Regions from separate parts of the Alkalihalobacterium sp. TH-98 genome, predicted to be linked through region 2. Evidence: predicted binding sites of a transcription regulator. Region 2 holds the regulator's gene; the other holds the start of a gene.
The links. The regulator Rex, encoded in region 2, represses fermentation and respiration genes when NADH is low (regulators of the CRP and FNR family bind a similar motif). The targets are predictions, from matches to a motif close to TTGTGAAATATTTCACAA.

Region 1 (3,212 bases), on a different contig from region 2:
AGCCGGATGTTGTCGCACCCGGTGTATCCATTGATAGTACCATTCCAAAAGGATACTTAGGGTTAAACGGAACAAGTATGTCGGCGCCGCACGTGGCAGGTGCAGCGGCATTAATTAAGCAAGCACATCCAAATTGGAGTCCGGAACAAATCAAAGCAGCGCTGATGAATACAGGAAAGCAACTCTTTGACCCGGAAGGCAAACCATACATGCCTCACGAACAAGGGGCAGGGCGCATTCAAGTCGATAAAGCCGTCCGAACAGATACACTCGTATACCCAGGAGCTGTAACGTTTGGTAAATGGGCAGCAGATGATCGTCGTGAAGTAAAACGTGTAAAGCTAACCGTTGAAAATCATAGCAACCAAGTGAAGACGTATTATGTCTCACCGCCATTTGATGCTCCAGATGGTGTCCAATGGAAAGTACCTTTTTCTTTTGAAATCGAAGCTGGTGAGAAAAAAGAAGTGGAAGTTGTAATGGACATCTTTCCGGCTGTTCTGAAGGAAGGTATTCACCATGGAGATATTTTCATAAAAGGCGGCAGTGAAGATATCCGAGTTCCTTACCTCTTTTTTATCGAAGAACCAGATTACCCACGTGTAATGGCTTTTGGCTTTGAAAGAGGAGATTCGGTAGATTCATACCGATACGAGATGTACTTACCAGGAGGTGCATCAGAGGTTGGAATCGCTTTATATGATCCGGATACGTTTGAATTTATTAAGTACCTCGATGCTAAGAAAGATATTGGTAGAGGGTTAATGGAAGTCGAGCTTGAAGGAGTCGACCTGCCGAATGGTGTTTATAAAGCATTGGTATTTGCTGAGCAAGATGGAAAAGAAGATACATTGGAAACGATGATTTTCATAGGTGATGAAATCCATTCTAATGCAGAATAAAAATAATCGTGATGAGTAGCAGTTTTTTGCTCCATCACGATTATTTTTTTATGTTATATTAAAATATAGTTCACACGAATATAATTATAATGTTTACAAAAAGAAGTTAGTAGGTATACGTAATGAATAGTACAGTAAAACTTTGGAAACATAATATTACAAAGGTGTGAATTATGACAAAAATGTGAACAGAAATAATTAGCATAATTCACCTGTGTTTTTATTGCTAAAACACGTTGACATCAGGTTTTCCCTATTGTACGATTACAAAGGATGTTATGAGAGGGTTTACATATTTATATCAAGGATTAAGAAATTTGTTACATATTGAATTGAAATAAAAAGACAACACGTAAACCTCATCATGAAAACGAAAAATACGTGTTAAGTCCATGGGGGTCAAGGAATGGCAGATAAAAAGCCTCAAAAACCTTATCGTGCAATGGCCTTAATGACAGCAATCACATCGTATTTAGTAGGACCAGTTCTAGTAGGTGTTTTAGCAGGAAGATGGTTAGATGGCTATTTTGATAAAAGTCCATTGTTTATGATCATCGGCTTGTTTTTAGGTTTAGGATCTGGTATTTACGGTTTAATCCGACTGCTCGGGAGTTACTTAGGAGAAGATGATTCATGACTAGTTATAGTGAAAACATGAGACGATATGTCCAATACACGCTTTACTTATTGGCGTTACTCGTCTTAGGTTGGGGCTTTACTCCGTACGAATCTTTTTTTCTAGGATTTATAGTAGGAGCAGTACTAAGCTTGCTCATCCTTTGGAGCTTGTACAGCAGAGTGAAGCGGTTTGGACAAGCAGTAACAGAGGGTAGGAAAATGTATTCCTTAGGGATGCTGACAAGATTTGCATTAGCCATTATTGGAGTTATTATCGCAACAAGATATCCAGATGCGATCCAACTTTATGGGGTGGTAATAGGTTTAATGTCAACCTATATTATCATATTTTTAGATTTTCTTATTCAAAAAATACGTTCTAAGCAAGAAGAGAGGTGAAAACATTTGGATTACAAAAGTTATCCTGTCGTAGAGAATATTTTTGGTATTTCAGGGCTTAACGCTAACCTGGCTAACATTTTAATGATTACTGTATGTTCAGCTATCGTTCTTCTTATTGGAGTTCTTAGTGCAAGAGCAATTCAAATGAAACCTACGGGTATGCAAAATGTCTTCGAATGGTTAATCGATTTCGTAAAAGGAATTATTAATAATACGATGGATTGGAAGACTGGGGAACGCTTCTTGGGTTTAGGTTTAACAATTTTCCTTTACATCCTAGTAGCCAACTTATCAAAGCTTCCGTTTGTTATTACTACAGAACCTGGTCACGTAGTTTGGTGGAAAGCACCGACAGATGATCCGCTAATCACATTAACGCTAGCGGCAACTATCATTGTTCTTACACACTTCTACGGAATTAAGATTAAAGGTTTTGGTGGATATGGAAAAGATTATTTCAAACCTGTTCCATTCTTATTCCCGTTAAAAGTAATTGAAGAGTTTGCAAACACATTAACACTTGGAATGCGTCTATTCGGTAATATTTATGCAAAAGGTATTTTAATGGCGCTTCTTGTTTCATTAGGTGTAAGTGGATTTTTCGGGTTTTTCGCAGCAGCGTTACCGACAATTGCTTGGCAAGCATTCAGTCTTTTCATTGGGGCAATTCAAGCTTTCATCTTCTTAATGCTAACAATGGTATACATGGCACATAAAGTGGCTGACGACCATTAATCAATCAGTTCATTCATTTTGCTCTACAAATTTTATTGTTAAGAGCTTAAATTAATAAAAATTTTATTTTATACATTTTAAGGGAGGAATTATTCATGGGAAGTTTAGCAGCTGCAATCGCAGTAGGTTTAGCGGCACTTGGTGCGGCAATCGGTAACGCAATGATCGTAAAAAGTACAGTTGAGGGGATCGCTCGTCAACCAGAATTAAAAGGTACTTTACAAACAGTTATGTTCATTGGGGTTGCACTAGTAGAGGCATTACCGATCATCGCGGTCGTTATTGCATTCTTAGTAATGGGTAACTAATAGACCTTTGAAGTTTATAAATGGCGGAGTCCGTTCTATGTAATAGAAGCTTCGCCATTCCTTTTGTATAACCATTGAAAGGAGTGAATTCTATGTTTGGTAGTATTAACTGGTTCGACGCAATCTATCAGTTAATCATGTTCTTCATCCTTATGGCGTTACTTCGTAAGTGGGCTTGGGGACCGATTATGAACATGATGAAACAACGTGAAGAACATATTGCAAATGAAATCGACACAGCTGAAAA
Region 2 (3,212 bases):
GAACAGTTACCATTAAGTGTGAAATTAGTTCTGGTGGTGTAATTAAACCTGCAATTACGAGAAGGCCAAAGTACGCAAACTTTCTCACACTTCCTAGAAAAGCAGGTGTAACAATCCCTAATCGTGTTAAAAACATAATAACGACCGGCATTTGGAACAGTAGACCAAATGGAATCGTTAACTGAAAAAGAAAATTGAAGTACTCATTAATTCCGTACATCTCATTTATTCCTAATTGTCCTGCTAACGTACCTACAAACTGTATTACAAACGGAAATAAAATGAAATACGAAAAAGAAATACCAGTTAGAAACAACAAAAATGCAATTGGAATATAGGCTAAAGTTACCTTTCTTTCCGTTTCATGCAGACCAGGACTTATAAATGCCCAAAGCTGATATAAAATGACAGGGAAAATAATTAAAAATGCACTAAAAAATGCAAACGTCATATAAACCCGAAGCGGATCAATCGGCTTAAAGGCGTTCATTGGAATATCTTGAGCAGTCGGTGCACTTTGAAGAAAAGTAATGATCGGTTTTGCTAAAAAAAACCCACCAATCAAAGCGATAGCAAAAAAGACAAAGACGATGATTAATCGTCTACGCAACTCGCCTATATGATCATACACAGACATATCTCTCTGTTCCATTAAATACCCATCCTAACTAGTTTTGTTTCTCTTTTTTCTTATTGTTATCGTCGTCGTCATCAGCCAAACCTTTTGTGGCATTTTTGAACTCACGTAAAGTATTACCAGCTGCTTTTCCTAACTCCGGTAACTTTTTAGGACCGAATATTAATAACGCTACTAATGCAATTAGAACGATACTTCCTACTCCTAATGTTGGCATTAAATCCACCTCCTTATGTCTTCTTTTCTCTATCGTCTAGTTTAAATAAAAATCATTTATAGGCTTATCCTCTATTATAGCGGATAATGCTTTAAAAAATAAATAAGCGACTGTAACTCAACGGATAAATCGATATGGTGAACCCTAACATTCTCTGGTACTGTTAATCGTGCTGGAGTAAAGTTCAGAATACCATTAATTCCTACTGAAACGAGTCGATCAGCAATCTTTTGAGCCGATTGAGCAGGCACTGTTAAAATCGCCACTGTTACTTCTGGATCTAGATGTTCCTCTAGTTCAGTCAGATTATAAATTTTAACTCCGCCCATTTCTTGGCCAACCTTATCCTCATCAACATCAAATGCCATGACAATCTTTGTATTATTATTTTTTGCAAAATTATAATTCAAAAAAGCTGTACCAAGATTCCCGACTCCAATCAAAATCACTTTCGTCAACTCATCCTGATCTAATGTCTTTCGAAAAAAAGACAGTAAATAATTTACATTATATCCGTACCCTTTTTTCCCTAATGCGCCAAAATAAGAAAAATCACGGCGGATCGTCGCGGAGTCAACTTTAACAGCTTCACTCAACTCTGACGAAGAGACACGTTGCTTTCCTGAGGCATTAAGATTTTCTAAGTATCGATAATACAAGGGCAATCGTTTCGCTGTAGCTTGCGGAATTTTAGGTTGTTCAAATTTCATAGATCGCCTCCAAGGTTTTCACCAATCAGGATGTTACATGTCATATTGTACACTATTTTTGTCTTTCGTGTAATCGTTTTAAACGACTGTTCATTAAGTTGTTGAATAACTTCCGATAAGGTACACTTAGTTTATCATACTTGTTTCATAGCTTTATCTCTTAGTTACCCTATAAGTAGGAAGGATTATTTTTATGATTTTATTACAGTGTGTAAATTTAACCAAATCATTCGGTGTAGAACCGATCTTAACCAATATAAAATTTGAAATACAGTCTAAACAACGTATTGCGCTTGTTGGGCGAAATGGCGCTGGAAAATCAACGCTATTAAGAATTATCGCTGGACAAATGTCGTATGATTCAGGCGAAATTATGATACCAAAAGATGTTAAGCTCGGATATCTCGCTCAGGACACTGGTCTGGAGTCTAATCTTTCCATTTGGGATGAAATGTTATCGGTGTTTGCTGAGCTTCAAAGAAAAGAACGAACGTTAAGAAGACTCGAAGAACAAATGGCTAACCCTGATAACGAAAATTATGAGAAAATTCTCAAGGAATATGACCAGCTGCAAGTCAATTTTAAAGACGAAGGCGGCTACCAATATGAAGCCGATATTCGCTCAGTCCTAGCTGGATTAAATTTCGCTAATTTTGATTACAATACGAAGATCTCTACTCTAAGCGGGGGTCAAAAAACACGACTCGCGCTCGGAAAGTTATTATTAACGAAACCAGACCTGCTCATTCTCGATGAGCCGACCAACCATCTGGACATTGAAACATTAGCTTGGCTCGAGCAGTATTTATCCAATTATCCCGGTGCTGTCCTCATTGTCTCACATGACCGATACTTTCTAGATAAAGTCGTCGATCACGTGTATGAGCTCTCGAGAACAAAAGCTACTAAATTTAAAGGGAACTATTCAGACTACCTTGAGGAAAAAGCCCTGCGTTACGAGCAGGAATTAAAACAATTTGAAAAACAACAAGAAGAAATCGCAAAGTTAGAAGACTTCGTGCGCCGGAATATCGCTAGAGCTTCTACGACGAAGCGAGCACAAAGTCGCAGGAAATCACTTGAAAGAATGGATCGGTTAGACCGACCACAAGGCAGTGAAAAATCCGCCAACTTTTCTTTTGATATAGAAAAACAAACAGGAAACGAAGTATTGAAAGTACAAGCTCTTTCTGGCGGTTATGAGAACGTTCCATTATTTAAAGATATTACTTTCCAGCTAAATCGCGGTGAGAGTGCTGCGTTAATTGGACCAAACGGAATTGGAAAATCAACCTTGCTCAAAATGATTACAAAAGAATTGCAACCTCTTTCTGGATCGATTACCTATGGAAGCAACGTTGCTATTGGTTATTATGATCAAGAACAAGCAAAATTAACATCAAACAAGCAAGTCATTCATGAATTGTGGGATGAATATCCACTGATGCAAGAAAAAGATATACGTACGGTTCTAGGGAACTTCCTCTTTAGTGGGGATGATGTATTAAAAATCGTCTCTGATTTAAGCGGCGGCGAAAAAGCACGTCTTGCTTTAGCGAAGTTAATGTTAAAAAGAGCTAATTTTCTTATCCTGGATGAACCAACTAACCACCTTGATTTAGACAGCAAGGAAGTTTTAGAGTCTGCT

Region 1: the regulator Rex is predicted to act here: its motif matches at 1,067-1,084, upstream of AC2VNP_RS22460 (AtpZ/AtpI family protein).

What each region holds. Positions count from the first base shown of each region.
Region 1 is NZ_JBYCKM010000061.1:15,179-18,390, forward strand. Features, by position in the region: gene AC2VNP_RS22455 (S8 family serine peptidase) at 1-902, shown strand, start outside; gene AC2VNP_RS22460 (AtpZ/AtpI family protein) at 1,309-1,539, shown strand; gene AC2VNP_RS22465 (ATP synthase subunit I) at 1,536-1,919, shown strand; gene atpB (F0F1 ATP synthase subunit A) at 1,959-2,657, shown strand; gene atpE (F0F1 ATP synthase subunit C) at 2,753-2,965, shown strand; gene atpF (F0F1 ATP synthase subunit B) at 3,058-3,212, shown strand, end outside.
Region 2 is NZ_JBYCKM010000013.1:57,632-60,843, forward strand. Features, by position in the region: gene tatC (twin-arginine translocase subunit TatC) at 1-652, opposite strand, end outside; gene AC2VNP_RS06180 (twin-arginine translocase TatA/TatE family subunit) at 669-854, opposite strand; gene AC2VNP_RS06185 (redox-sensing transcriptional repressor Rex) at 929-1,564, opposite strand; gene AC2VNP_RS06190 (ABC-F family ATP-binding cassette domain-containing protein) at 1,758-3,212, shown strand, end outside.